2 linked regions of the Myxococcus hansupus genome follow. The protein of the gene in region 1 interacts with the protein of each later gene in a pairwise test. Links are inferred from orthologs where the notes say so. Each region holds a gene or a part of one and is shown on either strand. Other genes may lie near its edges.

Evidence for each region.
Region 2: the proteins of dnaB (region 1) and dnaA interact in binary tests that used the Escherichia coli proteins (3 or more experiments, as listed by UniProt). The link is inferred for Myxococcus hansupus from one-to-one orthologs.

Annotation. Positions count from the first base shown.
Region 1 is NZ_CP012109.1:2,121,607-2,128,457, reverse strand. The notes cover bases 3,630-6,457. They hold dnaB (replicative DNA helicase), read left to right. Parts: upstream 3,630-4,273; coding sequence 4,274-5,641; downstream 5,642-6,457. Other genes in these bases: thiD (bifunctional hydroxymethylpyrimidine kinase/phosphomethylpyrimidine kinase), read right to left, coding at 5,751-6,457; A176_RS08745 (LytR/AlgR family response regulator transcription factor), read left to right, coding at 3,630-4,204. Outside these bases: rpsF (30S ribosomal protein S6), read left to right, coding at 1-56; rpsR (30S ribosomal protein S18), read left to right, coding at 108-497; rplI (50S ribosomal protein L9), read left to right, coding at 525-968; A176_RS08755 (acyltransferase family protein), read left to right, coding at 1,141-2,307; A176_RS08750 (sensor histidine kinase), read left to right, coding at 2,316-3,437; more of A176_RS08745, read left to right, coding at 3,434-3,629; more of thiD, read right to left, coding at 6,458-6,491; A176_RS08730 (gamma-glutamyl-gamma-aminobutyrate hydrolase family protein), read right to left, coding at 6,488-6,851. UniProt on the Escherichia coli protein: The main replicative DNA helicase, it participates in initiation and elongation during chromosome replication. Travels ahead of the DNA replisome, separating dsDNA into templates for DNA synthesis.
Region 2 is NZ_CP012109.1:8,641,163-8,651,792, reverse strand. Bases 4,547-7,376 are described here. They hold dnaA (chromosomal replication initiator protein DnaA), read left to right. Parts: upstream 4,547-5,200; coding sequence 5,201-6,553; downstream 6,554-7,376. Other genes in these bases: A176_RS34070 (HEAT repeat domain-containing protein), read left to right, coding at 6,691-7,376; A176_RS34080 (hypothetical protein), read left to right, coding at 4,623-4,940; A176_RS34085 (LysR family transcriptional regulator), read left to right, coding at 4,547-4,552. Also shown: membrane protein insertase YidC, read right to left, coding at 1-1,616; membrane protein insertion efficiency factor YidD, read right to left, coding at 1,666-1,884; rnpA (ribonuclease P protein component), read right to left, coding at 1,881-2,306; rpmH (50S ribosomal protein L34), read right to left, coding at 2,319-2,471; A176_RS34090 (SDR family NAD(P)-dependent oxidoreductase), read left to right, coding at 2,859-3,641; more of A176_RS34085, read left to right, coding at 3,638-4,546; more of A176_RS34070, read left to right, coding at 7,377-8,502; A176_RS39465 (MXAN_5453 family MXYO-CTERM-anchored protein), read right to left, coding at 8,625-10,630. UniProt on the Escherichia coli protein: Plays an essential in the initiation and regulation of chromosomal replication. Binds in an ATP-dependent fashion to the origin of replication (oriC) to initiate formation of the DNA replication initiation complex once per cell cycle.

The sequences.
Region 1 (6,851 bases):
AGGGTTCCGAGGAGCAGGGCGGCGATTCCGACGAGGAGTCGTCCGAGGAGGCCTGAAGGCCTTCTGGGTCCATTCGTTAGAGACCATTCCAGGATACGAGAACGCTCATGAGCAACGGAACGGATAGCAAGACGGCCTCTGCCCCCGCCGCCCGCAGCGGTGGTGGCTTCGGCGGTGGTGGTTCGCGCGGTGGTGGTGACCGGGGTGACCGCGGTGGTGATCGCGGCGACCGCGGCGGCGGTATGGGTGGTGACGACGACAAGCGCGGCGGTGGCCGTGGCTTCGGCCGCAAGAAGGTCTGCCGGTTCTGCGCGGAGAAGAACGCGTCGGTGGACTTCAAGGACCAGGCGACGCTGAAGTACTTCGTCACCGAGCGCGGCAAGATCATCCCCCGCCGCATCTCCGGCAACTGCGCCAAGCACCAGCGCGAAGTGGCGGTGGCCATCAAGCGCGCCCGCGGCATCGCGCTCCTCCCCTACAACGCGGTGGTCGGCTAGTCCGCCGGTCCGCACAGGAGACTGAACATGAAGGTCATTCTGCGTGAGGACATCGAGAACCTGGGCAAGTCCGGGGAACTCGTCACCGTGAAGGACGGCTTCGGCCGCAACTTCCTCCTGCCCCGCAAGAAGGCGGTTCTGGCCAGCGAGCAGAACCTCCGTCAGTTGGAGCACGAGAAGGCGGTCATCGCCGCTCGGAACGCCAAGCTGAAGGGCGCGGCCGAGGAGCAGGCGAAGAAGATTGGCGCCATCAAGGTCGCCATCAAGCGCCGCGTCGGCGATCAGGACAAGCTGTTCGGCTCCGTCACGGCGCTGGACATCGCGGAGGCGGTTGCCGCCGAGGGTCAGAGCATCGACCGCCGCCACATCCACCTGCCCGAGCCCATCAAGGCCCTGGGCAACTACGAGGTGGAGCTGCGCCTGCACCGCGACGTGGTCGCGAAGATCAAGCTCGAGGTCCTGCCGGAGTAATCCTCCGTCGAGACTCGACGTTGTTCGGTGAGGCCGTCCGGGGAGACCCGGGCGGCCTTTCCATTTGGGCCCCTGTCCCGCTCCGGCTCGCGCCCCCGCCGGTCCGGCTGGCGACAAACGCGTGGGGTGATGCGCGCGGGGTGCCTATGTCGGTGCGGAGGGAGCCGCCCGAATGCCCACCACCGCCGCGCCGCACACGCCCGATGCCCACCGCCCCGACCTGGATTGGCTCCGGGTCGTGTGCATCCTCCTGCTGCACCTGTTCCACACGGGGATGATGTTCAACACCTGGGGCTGGCACGTGAAGAGCCCGCAGGCCCTGCCCTGGCTGGAGCCGCCCATGGAGGTGCTGCACCACCTGCGCATGCCGTTGCTGATGTGCATCTCCGGCCTGGGCACCGCGTTCGCCCTGCGGCGGCGCTCGCTGGGCACCTTCACGAAGGACCGCGTGAAGCGGCTCCTGGGGCCGCTGGTCTTCGGCATGTTCGTGGTGGTGCCGCCGCAAATCTACGTGGAGCGGCTCCAGCGCGGGACGTTCGAGGGAAGCTACGCGGACTTCTATCCGTCCGTGTTCGGCTTCGTGCCCTACCCCGCCGGCAGCTTCAGTTGGCACCACCTCTGGTTCGTCGCCTACCTCTTCGTCTACTGCCTGCTCGCGCTGCCCCTGTTCGCGCTGCTCCGCACGGGCCCCGGGCAGGCCTGGCTCGCAAAGGCCGAGGCGTGGCTGTGCCGGGGGTGGAACGTGGCCTGGGGGTTCCTGCCGCTCGCGCTCAACGAGGTGCTGCTGCGGGACTTCCCCCACACGCATGCGCTCCTCGACGACCCGAGGGCGTTCATCCACTACGGCCTGTTCTTCCTGAGCGGCCATCTGCTGGGCCGGTGTCCGCGCGTCTGGGAGCACCTCATGTCGCGGCGCAAGGCGCTGCTGGGGGCGAGCGCGGTGGTCTTCGCCATCATGGTGCCGCCGAACGAGTTCCCCTTCATTCCGGAGACGCTGGGACGCACCGCGCTTCAGTGGTTCGTCATGCTGACGGCGCTGGCCTGGGCGCGAGCCTGCATCCATGACCGGCGGCCATGGCTCCGACACGCGCGCGAGCTGGCCTATCCGTTCTACATCCTCCACCAGACGGTCATCGTCGTCGTCGGCTTCGCGCTGCTCACGTGGACGATGGGCCCGTGGACGCTCTTCCTCGCGGTGCTGACGGTGTCGTTCTTGCTCACGTGGGGGCTGTGCCTGGCGGTGGCCCGCGTGCCCTGGCTGCGAGCGTGCTTCGGGATGACGGCGCGCGCGGCGTCGCGGGTGCCCGCTCGGGCCGCGAGCCCGGTGCATACTGGGTGAGTCCATCCATGCCGACTCCCTCGTCCCAGGCTTCCATCGTGGCTTCGTGGCAGTGGCCTCGCATCCACGCGCGTCCCGCGCTGGCGTTGCTGGGCTTCTGCGTGGCCCTGGGGCTGCTCCTGGGGCTCACGGTGTGCCTCAACATCCTCGCGGAGGGGGGCACCGTGCCGGGGCTGCGCCCCTTCGTCTGGGAGCTCACGGGGGCACTTGGCGCGTGGCTGGTGCTGCCCATCCTCTTCACGGCGGTGATCAACGCGCCGGGCCCTCGCGTGGGCTGGGGGCGGTTCCTGGGCATCCACGCGGTGGCCTTCCTGCTCTTCACCAGCGCGCACATCGTGCTGATGGCGGTAACGCGGCAGGGGCTCTACGCGCTGTTCGACTGGGGCCCGTACGACTATGGGGCGATGGCCTTTCGCATCCCCATGGAGGCGATGAAGGACCTCCTCTCCTACAGTCTGGGCGCCACCTTCGTGAGCCTGTTCACGGCGTGGAAGGAGCGGCAGGACCGCGCGCTGCGCGAGGCGTCCCTGGAGGGCGAGCTGCGCGCCGCCCAGCTCCAGGCCCTCACGGGCCAACTGCACCCGCACTTCCTCTTCAACGCGCTGAACACCGTGAGCGCGGTGATGTACGAGGACCTCGCGCGCACGGACCGGCTGCTCAGCGACCTGGGCGGACTGCTGCGCGCCAGCCTGGAGCGGCGTGAGGCCACCTGGACGCTGGCGGAGGAACGCACCCAGGCCGCGCGCTTCGTGGCGCTGCTGGCCGCGCGCTTCGGTGAACGCGTCTGTGTGCGCTGGGAGGTGGCCCCGGGGCTGGAGCAGGTGCAGGTGCCATGCTTCGCGCTGCAAGCGCTGGTGGACAACGCCGTGAAGCACAACCAGGATCGGACGGAGCCGCTGGAGGTCCGCATCCGCGCCCGCGAGGACGGGCCCGACTGGAGGCTGGAAGTGGAGGACACGGGCCGGGGCTTCGGGAGCCGCTCCCCCGCGTCGGGCACCGGCGTGGGGCTGGCGCACCTGGAGCGAATCCTCGCGCTGCTCCACGACGGACGTGCCCGACTGGAGCGAGGCCAAGGCCCCGAGGGCGGTGCGCGCGTGGCGCTGTTGCTGCCTCGGGAGGCCGCGCCATGACGCGCTTCCGGGTCCTGGTGGCGGATGACGAAGCGCCCGCCCGCGCCAAGGTGAAGCGCCTGCTCGCGGACGACGCGCGCTTCGTGCTGGAGGGCGAGGCTTCGGACGGGACGGAGACGCTGAACCGCGTGGCGGCGCTACGGCCGGACCTGCTGGTGCTCGACGTGCAGATGCCCGGCCTCACCGGCTTCGAAGTGCTGGAGGCACTGGGCCCCGAGCAATGCCCCGCCGTCATCTTCTCCACCGCCTACGACGCCTTCGCCGTCGCCGCCTTCGAAGCGCAAGCCGTGGACTACCTCCTCAAGCCCTACGACGCGGAGCGCTTCGCCCGCGCGCTGGAGCGCGCCTACACCGTGCTCCAAGGTGGCCTGCCGGAGACAGCGCGCCTCCAGGCCCTCCTGGCCGACCTGGGCCGGGCGCCCTCGAGCCGCCCGCTGGAGCGACTGGTGGTGAAGGCGGGCGAGGCCTGGGTGCCGCTGCGCCTGACGGACGTCTGGCGCCTGTCCTCGGAGGACAAGTACGTCCGGCTCCACACCGCCCAGGGCGAGCACCTGGTGCGTCAGACGCTCCGAAGCCTGGAGGAGCGGCTGGACCCCACGCGCTTCGTACGGGTCCACCGGGGCGACATCGTCAACCTGGACGCCGTGGCCCGCTTGGAGCCCTGGACGCACGGAGACGGCATCCTCGTCCTCAAGGATGGCAGCTCGGTCGTCCTCAGCCGCACGTGGCGTGAAGCGTTCCTCCAGCGGTGGGGACTCGAGGGGTAGGCGTCCGTGCTACAGCTTTGTAGCAAAACTTGGCTGTGTCAGCCCTGCCTGTAGAGTGGGCGAGCCGCCATGGAGAATGTCCACGAGTTCAGAGAGGGTCGGAAGGTCCACGAGGACCTCGCCGCCGAGCGCGCGGTGTTGGGCGCCGTGCTGGCGGACAACACGCTGATCGCCGCGGTGGGCGAGGTCGTCCACCCCGAGGACTTCTCCAGCCCCGCGCACGCCCAGATTTTCGAGGCGATGCTCAAGCTCGACGGCCAGTCGCGACAGGTGGACCACCTGACGCTGGCCGAGGAGCTGAAGGTGTTGGGCCACCTCGTGTCGGTGGGCGGCCCGGCCTACCTGATGCGGCTGGACCAGGTGGTCCCCATCGCGTCCAACGCGGTCCAGTACGCGCAGATCGTCAAGGACCAGGCCATCCGCCGCCGCCTGGCCCAGGCGGGCAAGGAGATTCAAGACCTCGCCAGCCAGGAGACGGGCGAGCTGGAGGTCCTGCTCGACGAAGCCGAGCGCAAGGTGTTCCTCCTCGCGGAGAAGAAGCGCGAGGGCGACCTGCGCCCGGTCAGCGAGCTGATGGAGCACACGCTCGATCTGCTCGACAAGATGAAGGCGGCGGCCACGGGCATCACGGGCCTGTCCACCGGCTACATCGACCTGGACAACCAGCTCACCGGCCTGCACGCCGGCGAGCTCATCATCCTCGCGGCGCGTCCCGGCATCGGGAAGACGTCCTTCGCGATGAACATCGCGGTGCACGCGGCGCTGAAGGAGAACAAGGCCGTCGGCATCTTCAGCCTCGAAATGCCCGCCGACCAGTTGCTGATGCGTCTGCTGGCCTCCACCGCGCGCGTGGACATGAAGAAGCTGCGCGGCGGCCGCCTGACGCCGCACGACGAGGAGAAGTTCCAGGAGATGGCGGGCGCGCTCTACAACGCGCCCATCTACATCGACGACTCCGGCGGTCTGTCCCCGTTCGACCTGCGCGCCAAGGCCCGCCGCGTGAAGCAGCGCGACCCACGCCTGTCGCTCATCGTCATCGACTACCTCCAGCTCATGCACCAGAAGGGCAAGGTGGAGAGCCGCCAGTTGGAGGTCGCCGAAATCTCCCGCGCGCTGAAGCAGCTCGCCAAGGAGCTGGAGGTGCCCATCATCGCGCTCAGTCAGCTCAGCCGAAAGGTGGAGGACCGCAAGGACGGCAAGCCCCTGCTGTCCGACCTGCGTGAGTCCGGCTCCATCGAGCAGGACGCCGACGTGGTGATGTTCATCCACCGTGAGACGTCTGAAGAGGGCCCCGACGGGCAGCCGGCGCAACAGTCGAGCACCGTGATTCCCGTGGAGCTCATCGTCGCCAAGCAGCGTAACGGCCCCATCGGCTCCATCGACCTGGTGTTCCTGGCCGAGTACACGCGCTTCGAGAGCCGCCAACGCACGGACTGACGGCCGCTTCGGTCCACGCTGGCGCGCACCCCATGCGCCCAGCGCGGGCCCTCAGGAGCGCCGAGCCGCGTCCAACCCACCGCGAGCCTCCCGCGGCACGGGCTTCGCCCTACTCCGAGCCTGTCCGCAGGTAACGGACCACCAGCGCCCGGGCGGAGCGCACCGCCGTCTCCATCGTGCGTCCCCGGCCCAGCTCCGTGGCCAGCGCGGAGGCCAACCGGCAGCCTGTTCCACGCCGCCCGGGTGAGCGCGCCAACCGCTTTCCTTCCAGCACCCGCACGCGGCCTGGAGTGGCCAGCACATCCGCCAGTCCCTGCGTGTCCGGCAGGTGCCCGCCCTTCACCAGCACCGCGCCAAAGCCATGGCGTGCCAGCGACTCGGCGGCTTCCGCGGCCTCCGCCACGGTGCGCGCGACCGGCCGCCCCAGCAGCCACCCGGCCTCATCCAGGTTCGGCGTGAGCACCACGCGAGGTCCCGCCAGGGACAAGTAGGCACGCGCGGACAGGCGCGTCAGGGGCTCGCCCCGCGACGTGCGCACCACGGGGTCCACCACCCACCAGGGGTCGGTGCCCGAAAGGGCCGCCTGCGCGGCCGCGAGCTGCGCGCGGGCCGGCACCATGCCGCACTTCACCGCGTGCAGCGGCCCCAGCTCCAGCGCGGCCACCACCTGCGCCGTCAACACGCGCGGCGGAGAGGCCGTCCAGGTGAAGGTCCGCGTCCCCTGCGCCGTCTGCGCGGAGGGCACCGCCACCGGCTGCCCTCGCAGCGCGCGCACCGCGGCCACGTCCGCCAGCAACCCCGCCCTGCCCGTGGGCTCCAGGCCCGCCAACAGCAGGACGCGAGGGCTCACCGGCGGTGCTCGCGCGCCTTCTGCACGAACGACTTGTAGAGTCCCACGTGCACCGGAATGGTCGTCGACATGTATTCGGGGTGCCACTGCACGCCCAAGGCGAAGACGTGCACCGTGGACTCGATGGCCTCCACCACGCCGTCCGGAGCCACCGCCGTGATGACCACGTCCTTGCCCACGCTGCGCACCGACTGGTGATGCGTGGAGTTGACCATCAACTGCCCGTGCCCCACCGCCTCCGCCAGCAACGTGCTGTTCTTCACGTCCACCGGGTGCTGGGGATGGGTGCGGTCATGCTTCTGCTCGTGCTCGCGGGCGCCTTCCACCTCGCGGCCGATGTCCTGGAACAACGTGCCGCCC
Region 2 (10,630 bases), 6.5 Mb from region 1 along the record:
TTCGCCTGGGCCGCATCCATCATCTGCGGCTGCATCTTCTGGGTGATGACCATGGACACGCCCAGCGCCAGCGGCAACAGGTACGTGGGGTCCTTGTAGGTCAGGTCTCGCCAGATGGGCCCGATGAAGGGCTCACCGTAGATGTCGAAGCTGTTTCGCAGCGCGGTGAACAGGGCGATCCACACCGGCATCTGGATGAGGAGGGGGAGACACCCGCCCAGCGGGTTCACCTTGGCCTCCTGGTACAGCTTCATGATTTCGAGGTTCTGCTGCTCGCGGTTGTCCGCGTGCTTCTTGCGGATCTCCTCCATGCGCGGCTGGAGCTTCTTCACCTCTTCCATGCTGACCATGGAGCGGTAGGTGAGGGGCAGCAGGACGAGCTTCACCACCACCGTGAGCAGGATGATGGCCACGCCCCAGTTGCCGGTGATGCCGTGGAAGAACTTCATCACCATCAGCAGGACCTTGCAGATGACGGCCCAGATGCCGAAGTCCACCGTCTCCGCCAGCGGCGGGTGGAAGGTCGCGTCCGTCAGGCCGGTGGACGCGCGCAGCGAGGCGCCGGGCACCAGGGCCAGGATGTCCGGATCCTTGGGACCGAAGTAACCGCCGAAGCGCAGCGTCACCGTCTCGCCCGGGGCGGCCGAAATCGGGAAGGCCGCCGTCACCTTGCGCAGGTTGGGCGTGGCCTCGAAGTGGCACGAGCCGAGGCGCGGCCCCTCCAGCGGGTAGAGCGCGGAGAGGAAGTACTGCTGGTCGATGCCGAAGAACTGAATCGGGCCGCGGACGTCTTCGGCGTCCGGGTGGTCGTCGCCCGGGTTCATCTTCTGGAGCTTGTCACCCACCCAGCACGCGGAGCGGCTCAGGTTGCCCACGCCGCCGAAGAAGGACGGCGCGTGCTCGAAGTTGGGGTCGATGGCGCGGTTGTGGTTCACCTGCAGCTCACCGCTCTGCGGCTGGCCGGAGGTGTTGCGCACCTGGATGGTGTAGGACAGCTCGAAGCCGTCCTTGGGCCACTTCAGCGTCTTCACGACCTCCCACGGGCCACGGCGGCCGGTGAAGGTGACGCCGTCGGCGCTGCCAGGGGCGCCTTCGTCCATGGCGTAGTTCAGGTCCGCGGGCAGCGGGCTGGTGCCGGTGATGGCCACGGACAGCGGCAGCGGCTGGCCCGGGGTGGGGCGCGCCAGGTCCATCTGCGGCGCGGGCGGAATCTCCTTGCCGACCAGCTTCTGAAAGCCCTGGGCGACGGAGAGTTCCTGCTGCTCCCGCATCTTCGCGCCCTTGAGCACGGCGGCGGTGAGGCCGGCGCCCTCGGAGGAGAAGGTGTAGACGGACTCGTCACGGAGCAGTTCCGCCTTGCGCGCCGGAGGCGGGGCCTCCGCGGCGGCGGTTTCCGTCCCTTCGCCGGGAGTTCCCGCTGGCGGCTGCACGGCGGGCTGGCCGGAGCCTGCGTCGGGGCTCGCCGTGGCGACGATGCCCGCATCGGGGGTTTCCGAGCCGGGCGGGGTGGGAGCGAAGAAGAAGGTGTAGACAGCAGTGGCCGCGAACGAGAGGGCCAGGGCCGCTAGCAGTCGCTTCTGCGAATCGTTCGACTGGGGCGAGAGCGGATCGTTCATAGACTCCCCCCTCCGCGAGGGAGAGGGCGGCAATGGGTGGAACCCCTCGTCACGGCACCGGGTCGATACCGCCGGGGTGGAAGGGCTGGCAGCGAAGGAGCCGCCAGAGCGTGAGCCACGACCCCTTGAGGCCGCCGTGCTTCTCCAGCGCCTCCATGGCGTAGGTGGAGCACGAAGGGTGGAACCGGCACACCCGAGGGAGCAACGGTCCGAGGAACTTCCGGTAGAAACGGATGGGCAGCGAGATGACGAAGGCGAGCGGGCTCATGCTGGAGGCTCTTTCTTCGGCTTCGTCTCCACTGCCCGCGGAAGCCGTTGGAGCTTCCGGGTGACACCATCAAAGGCCCGCGCGAGCGCCGGAAAGGAAGAATCCTTCGCGGAAGAGCGCGCCACCAAGACGACGTCCAAACCGACGGGCCATTGCGCGCGGCGCTTGCGAAAGAGTTCTCGCAAGACGCGCCGCAAGCGCGCACGGACGACAGCGTTGCCCACCTTGCTCGACACGGTGAGGCCAACACGGGAGTACGGTCGGCCATTGCGCTTCACGAGGGCCAGGAGGCAGTCCGAAGGGACTTTCTGCCCGCCTTCCTGGACCTCGAGGAACTCGCGCCGCTGAAGCAGGCGCAGGGCCTTGGGGAAGCGCTGGTCTGCCGGGTGGGACTCGCCCGGCGTCGCACCCTCGGCCCTCACAAGCGAACTCGCCTACTTCTTGGGAGCGGACACGACGAGCCGCTTACGGCCCTTCGCACGACGACGCTTGAGGACATCCCGGCCGCCCTTGGTGGCGTTCCGCTTGCGGAACCCGTGGGCGCGATTGCGGCGGACCTTCGACGGCTGGTACGTGCGCTTGGACACGGCTCGACTCCTTGATGGTGGCGGCGCCTCCTACCGCTCCGGCGCGACCTGAACTGAGGAAAGGGGCGGGTCCGTACCCCCATTTCCAGGGTAAGTCAACGTTGGATCACCCAGGCCCACCCGAGAGCCCACCTCCGCGGCGGCCAAATGGCCCGCACGGGGGTAGGTGCGTGAAGGTCTGGGGAATACTGACGGTGACGACCACCGCCCAACGCACGGCGGCGGCAGTTTAATCACGAACAGCGCAGCCGTCTGTTTCCTGGGCGCTTTTCCACGGCGGCGGCTGGGCGGGCAGGGGACCTGGCCCTGTTGGCTTTGCGTTTCTGCAAAAGAGGTCTCCAGGGATTTGCGTGGTTGCGCATCCGGACGGGGGCTACAGCCTTGGCCATGAACTTTCACGGAAAGACGGTCCTCATCACCGGTGCGTCCATGGGCATTGGCGAAGCCTTCGCGAGGGAGCTGTCCCGGCGGGGCGCGACGCTCCTCCTGGTCGCTCGCGGCGAGGCGAAGCTCCAGTCCCTGGCGGCCGAGCTGGGCAACGCCCATGTGTTCGCGTTCGACCTGGCCGAGCCCAGCGCTCCCAAGCGGATCCACGACGCCGTCGTGGCCCGGGGGTTCGCGGTGGACGTGCTCATCAACAACGCGGGCTTCGGCCGCTACGGCCCCTTCGAGTCGCTCCCGTTCGAGGAGCAGCATGGCCAGGTGGCCCTCAACGTGAGCGCGCTCGTGGATCTGACCCACCTGTTCATCGACGGCATCACCCTGCGCCAGGGCGGCGTCATCAACGTCGCCTCCATCGCGGCCTACCTGCCCACGCCGTACATGGCCGTCTACGGCGCGACCAAGGCCTTCGTCCTCAGCTTCTCGGAAGCCCTCTGGGGTGAGTACCAGCCCCGCGGCGTGCGAGTGCTGTGCTTGAACCCGGGGCAGACGGAGACGGCCTTCTTCGACCGCGCCGTCGGGCTGGAGCAGCAGAAGCACAAAGCCCGGCCCGAGGACGTCGTGCGCCTGGGCCTGGAGGCCTTCGCCCAGGGCCGCGCCTCTGTCATCCACGGGAGCGGCAACCGCCTGCTCACCGCCTTTGGGAGGCTCTTCCCGCGCGCGCTCGTCGCCCGCCTGGGCGCGCGGATGTTTGCACCGCGGCCCACACCCGCGACACTCGCCCCATGAGCTGGGACGACTACCGGCTGCTCCTCGAGCTGCGCCGGCATGGAAGCTTCCTCGCGGCGGGCGTGCGCCTGGGCCTCTCCGCGTCGACCGTCATGCGGCGCATCGGCAAGCTGGAGGAGGACCTGGGCCGCACGCTGGTCCACCGCACCGCGCGCGGTGTCTGGTTGGAGCCCGAGGCGGAGGAGTTGGCCCGGATGGCCGAGCAGTTCGAGCATGCCCTGGCCGCCCGCGTTCGCGACGCCGCCGCGTCTCCGTTCGCGGGCTCGGTGCGCGTCTCCGTGTCCGACGGCTTCGCGCCCTACATCGCCGAGGCCGCCGTCCGCGTGCGGCGGGTCCATCCGGAAATCCACGTCGAAATCGTCACCGAGCAGCGCTACGCCGACCTCTCCACCCGCGAGGCGGACATCGGCCTGCGCGCCATCTCCCCAGTCGGCGCGCGCACCCGCTCCGACGCATCCCCCGTCCTCATCGAGAAGCCGCTGGGTGACATCGTCTCCGGCCTCTTCGCCAGCCGTGACTACCTGGACCAGCACCTGCCTTCACGGAAGCTGGCCGACGCGGACTTCTCCGCGCATGACTTCATCGTCGACGAGTACGTGGGGCGCCGGCCCTGCATGACGGACTGGCTCCTCCAGCGCGGCGCGCACCGCTTCCCCCTGCGCACCAACTCCGTCGCGGCCCGGATGCACGCCGCGCGCGCGGGCATGGGGCTCGTCATCGGCGCGATTGGCGCGGTGGATGAGCAACGGGGCCTGGAGCGCGTGCGGCTGGAAACGCCTGGCCCCTCGCTCACCTTCTGCCTGGTGATGCACGAGGAGCTCCGCAAGGTGCCCCGCGTCCGCGCCGTGGTCAGCGCCCTCACGGAGATGTTCGACGCGTACCTCGAGGGTCAGCGGCTCGCCGACGGCTGAGCCCGCGCGCGGCGCCGGGAAGACAGCACGGACGCCTCATGTAGAATGTCCGGCAGGGAGTTCTCGGTCGATGTCGATGACGGTTCTGGTGGTGGGTGTGGCGGCGCAGGTGGTGCTCGCCTTCATGCAGTTCATGCTGGTGGTGTTCTCCGCGGCCGGCACGATGAACACCCGCGACCTGTCGCGCGGACACACGAACATCCTGAACACCTGCATGTGGCTTCTGCCCGGCATCTCGGGCGCGACCGCGGCGCTGCTCATCATGGGCTACCGGCTGCGCGCCTCGTGGCTGTCGAACGCGTGGCATCTGGTGCCCGTGGGCTGCCTCGCCCTGTACCTCGTCTACGTCGCGAGGCTCGGGAAGCAGCCGCGCTCTCGGTCGTCGTGACGTGATGGGCATGCAAAGTCGTTCGGCTTTGCGGAACACACTCACAGTCAAGTCGGGTGGATCCATCCCCCAGTGGTGGGGGTAGGGGAGGGCAGGATCCACAACCGTGCCCACCAGGTACGTCCCCAGTGGATCCGCCGTGTCCGGAAAAACCCTTGAGGTGGCGGCGGTTTTGGCCGGTTGCTTGATCCACCTGGAACCGTCTGTTAGCACGGCCGAACGCCCGTTGTTCCCCCTGCTTTTGCACGTTTGAGACACGCGTGAACGCCCTCGCCCAAGCCGCCACCCCCCTCCCAAGTGCTGGAATTCTCTGGGCTCGGATGCTCGATGGCATCCGCCAGGAGAAGTTCGACTACGCGCTGAGATGGCTGGAGCGGATGCGCCCGTTGGAGGTGCGTGACGGCGCCCTGGTGATGGGCGTTCCGGACCGCTTCTTCCGCGACTGGGTGGATGACCACTACCGCCCCTTGCTGGACGCGCAGATTGCCCGGATGGGCGAGGGGCTGGTCTCCATCGCGTACGAAGTGGTGGAAGGCCTGGAGCCGGATCCCCACTTTCCGCCCGTACCCGCAGTCAAGGCGAGCGCCACCCGGCCCTCGCGGCTGAACGGGCGCTTCACCTTCGACACCTTCGTCGTGGCGGACAGCAACCAGCTCCCCGCCGCCGCCGCGCAGGCCGTGGCCGACAAGCCGGGCCACCACTACAACCCGCTCTACATCTATGGCGGCACGGGCCTGGGCAAGACGCACCTGCTCCAGGCGGTGGGCAACCTCATCTGGGAACGCGACCCGTCCCAGCGCGTGGTGTTCCTCTCCAGCGAGCAGTTCACCAACGAGTACGTGGAGAGCGTCCGCGAACACCGCATGGCGGACTTCCGCCGCAAGTTCCGTGAGGAGTGCGACGTGCTCCTCATCGACGACATCCAGTTCCTGGGCAAGCGCGAGGAGACGCAGAAGGAGTTCTTCTACACCTTCAACACGCTCTACGAGCTGAACAAGGCCATCGTCCTCACCAGCGACACCGTGCCCGCGGAGATTCCGGGCCTGGAGGACCGGCTGCGCAGCCGCTTCGCCATGGGCCTGATGACGGACATCCGCGAGCCCACCTACGAGACGCGGGTCGCCATCCTTCAAAAGAAGGCCGTGGCGGAGAACCTGGACCTGCCGGACTCGGTGGCGCACTTCATCGCCAAGCACATCCAGAAGAACGTGCGCGAGCTGGAAGGCGCGCTGGTGAAGCTGTCCGCCGTGCACAGCCTCACGCGTCAGCCGGTGACGGAGGAGTTCGCGTCGCAGGTGCTGCGCGACATCCTCCCCGCTCAGAGCGCGGTGGACGTGGAGTCCATCCAGCGCGAGGTGGCCCGCTTCTACAAGGTCACCGTCGAATCGCTGAAGGAAGACCGCCGCCACAAGGCCCTGGCCCATGCGCGGCAGGTGGCCATGTATCTCAGCCGCAAGCTGACGAAGAGCTCCTTCCCGGAGATCGCCGCGCGCTTCAGCAAGGACCACTCCACCGTCATCTCCGCGGTGCGCAAGATGGAGGGTCTGCGACTGACGGATGCCACCGTGCAGCGTGAGTTGGCCGAGCTGGAGTTGAAGCTCGGCCATCCGTGAAACAGCCGTAGCGTTGTTTCAAAGCAGACGGCTCGCCGTGACGCGTGGAGGCGCAAGTCTCCGTGAAACGGCTGGAGCCCTGTGTCATTCGTGGATTCCAGCAGCCAGGATTCCTTCGCGGGCACGTATCCGAGGGAGTGAGTTCGCGCCTCAAGAGCCTGGTGCTGCTGCTCGCCGTCCTGGTGGGCGTCATCGGCCTGTGGCGTGCGGGCTCCCCCGACGCGCGTGCGCCGACGCCAGGGATGCCACGGGACACGGCGGCGTCTTCGCCTCAGCCCGAGGACCTCCGTCAGGGGGTGAAGGGTTCGGAGCGCGTGCTCACCGTGGGGCACCGGCTCCGTTACACGTTCGACCTGGACGTCCGGACCAGCACGCAGCCGGTGGCGGGGGCACGCACACTGATCCACACCGGCTGGAGTGGCCTGTTCGAGCTCACATACCTGGGAGTGGAGGGAGAACAGCACCTGTTCGCGGGACTCATCGTGCCCACTCGGGTGGAGCTCGCGGGCGGTGAGCCGCGGGCGCTCGAGGTCATGTTCGAGCGGCCGTTCTATGTGGCCCAGGATGCGCGTGGCCAGGTGGTGGCGGTGCACTTCGATGCCGCGCAGGACATGACGGCCCGGCGGCTCGTGCGACGGCTGCTCGCGGCGACACAGTTCGTGGCGGAGGACGGCGCGCGCTGGAGCACGGAGGAGTCGGACACTCGAGGTGACTTCGAATCCGAGTACCGCGCCGGTGGCAGCGCGAACACCTACGTGAAGACGAAGCGGCGGTATCTGCGAGCCGCGCCGCCGGTGACGCCTCGGCTGCAGGGGCACCTGGCCTTCACGCTCTTCACGGACGGACACGTGAAGGAGGCGGCGGGCTCGGACGTGGTGGAGTGGGGGGGAGGGGAGGAGGGGGCTCCGCGGAGTCGGGAGGAGACGCGGGTGGCGTTGCTCAACGTGGGGGTCGACTATCAGCTTTCATCGTTGAGGCCGTTCCATGTGGCTCGGACCGTGTTGCAGGCCGAGCGGCTGACGGACTCCGTGGCGAAGTTGAAGCCGGGTCCCGTGCCTCTGCGTGGGGAGACGTTGATTCGGTTGATGGCGACGCGCAACGCCCGGGAGGCGACGCCGGAACGGCTGGCAATGCTGTTCCGCCATGACTCCACGGAAGTGAACCGGGCCGCGGAGTTGCTCCGGCAGGGGAAAATGGAGGAAGCGCTCTCGGAGCGGATGGTGGCGGCGCTCGCCCGCGCGGGAACGCCGGACGCGCAACGGGCGCTGATGTCGGTGCTCGAAGCACCGAGCGTTCGCCCTGGGATTCGCGCGCAGGCGGTTCGCGCCGTGGGGACGATGGAGCATCCCTCTTTGTTGCTCGCGGACGCGCTGAGCCGTGCGTTGGAGGAGGCACCTGACGCGAACGTGAGGGATGCGACGGCACTGTCGATGGGAGCGCTGTCGAAGGGGCTCGCGTTGGCGGAGCCGGGCCGGAGCAAGGCGCTGGTGGACGAACTGCTGCGGTACTGCCGCTCGGGGACTCCGGGTCCAAGGGTGTGTCTGGCAGCGCTTGCTCGGGCGGGTTCACCGACTGGGATGACCTACGTGAGGTCAGCGATGCTTCATCCCGATGCGACCGTGCGCGGTGCCTCCACGGATGCGCTGCGGGCCCTTCCCGGGGCTCCGGCGGACGCGTTGCTCGACCAGATGATGCTGAAGGATTCGAGTGCGCACGTGCGCGCGAACGCGGTGAAGGCGCTTGCTCACCGAGTCGTCGGGGCGCACCTGGAGGCACTGGCCACGGTGTTGCGAACGGAGCGGAACGTGTCCGTGCGCATGGAGGTGGTCCGGGTCCTGGGCGCCGTGAAGCATGTGGATGCCCCGGCGCAGGCACTGCTTCGTGATGCCGCTGAGCACGACGCGTCCTCGAAGGTGCGGGAGTTGGCGGCGGCGTTGCTGGGTGAGTAGGGCGGGGCACTGACGATGACCGCTCGCAGCGCCGCACCTGCGCGAAATGGAGGCGCTGCTGGGTGAGCAAGGCAGGGCGCCGGACCGATGCTCTGGCCCGGCGCCCCTTGATGCTCCAGCGACTACTCCGCCTTACGGCGGCGGCCGATGACGGCTCGCATCAGGCCCACGAGCATCCAAGGCAGTGCGGCCGAAGGAGACGAGGACTGGCAACCACAACCGCTGTCGGCGGGAGGCGGCGGCGGCGAGGTTCCCGAGTCCTGAGGCTGGCCGGGACCAGCGTCCGCGCCAGCGTCGGACTGCGGCTCCTCCCCGGAGCCGGCGTCCGCGCCCGGCTCTTCACCCGGACCCGCGTCGTTCTCTGTTCCAGGACCTGCATCTGGATCTTCACCCGAACCTGCATCCGGATCCGTTCCCGCATCCGGATCCTCACCGGCACCACCGTCGACGATAGGGCCGGGACCACCGTCGGCGCCGGCATCCGGATCACCCGAGCCACCATCGACGCCGGGCCCAGGACCACCGTCGACACCTGCGTCCGGCTCACCCGGCCCACCGTCGACGCCCGGGCCGGGCCCACCGTCCACGCCGGAGTCAGGCTCGCCCGGACCACCGTCCACGCCGGGCCCAGGACCACCGTCCACGCCCGAGTCCGGCTCACCAGGACCGCCATCTACACCGCCATCGACGCCCGGGCCGGGACCACCGTCCACGCCCGAGTCCGGCTCACCAGGACCACCATCCACGCCGCCATCGACGCCAGGACCGGGACCACCGTCCACGCCGGAATCAGGCTCCCCCGGCCCGCCATCCACGCCGGGCCCAGGCCCACCGTCCACGCCGGAATCAGGCTCCCCCGGACCGCCATCCACGCCACCATCCACACCCGGACCGGGACCCCCATCCGGGCCCCCAGTACCACCGTCCTGCTGCGGAACAACCGGCCGCGCGATGAACACGGCGGTGCCCCACTCCACCTGGTCGTTGTCCGGCGGTGCCAGGCCCGCGGCCAGCGAGATTTCTCCCCGCCCGTTGATGCTGACCAGACCCCCGAACACCGGGTTCGACGGCGTCTCCTGGTCGATGCGCGCCGGCCCCAAATCCGAGGACACGATGTCGTGCTCGGTCGCCACGCGCTTCAGCGACTGTCCATCGCTCACCCACACCGCTCGCATGTTCGCGGAGTCAATGGCGCGGAAGACCACCCAGCCGGTGTCGTTGATATCGGGCGCGAAGAACTCCAACGTCCGGATGTCGCCCACGCCGTCCTGCGCGAGCACGCGCAGCGCGGCCCCATCCCAGAGCCACAGCGTGGTGACGTTGCCACTCTGGGCGTTGCGAGCCGTCCCCAGGAACGCCACCTGCCCCATGTTGTTCAGCGCGGGCGCCACCGACGCGAAGCGGTACACCGGTGACGTCGCGTCACGCCCCCGAGACTGCGCGATGAGCCGTGACGACATCCCATCCGGCTCGAAGATGCGCAGGTCCTGGAAGAACTCCGACGACGCCGTCGCGACATCGCCCACGCCCGCCATCTGTCCCAGGTCGTTCAGCGTCGGCGAGTACAGGAACTGGTAGGGGCTGCCGGGGTCCACCGTCTGCTCAGCGGCCACGATGGTCGTCGAGAAGGTGCCATCCGGCCGCTCGTTCGCGATGGCGTAGGCCCGGCCCACGCCGCTGTACGTGGCCCGGAAGCCAATCTGCCCCGCCTCGTTGAGCCACAGGCTGCTCCAATCCGAGGCCCCCGGAGGCCCCCGGATGATGCGCACCTGCTCCGGCGAGGCGACGTTCAACAGGTAGATGCCGTTCTGGGTCGCCGGCGAAGCCCACGTCACCGCGAACGCGATGTCCCCCTGCGAATTCACCCCCGGGTCCCCCGTCCGGGCATCCTCACCCAACTGGGGCAGCAGGTAGATGCGGCTCCCCATGCCACCGTGCCCCCACCACACGGCGGAGCGCCCCTCGGGGGTGATGGCCAGCCGGAAGGCAATCTGCCCATCCGCGCTGATGGGAATCTGGTAGCTGCCCGAGAGCAGGTTGCCCGGCCCCACGTTGTACGCGCCGGACGCGTTCCCCAGCAGGTTCGTCCGCACCTGGAGCTCCAGGTGGTAGTCGGGCAACTGCGCCC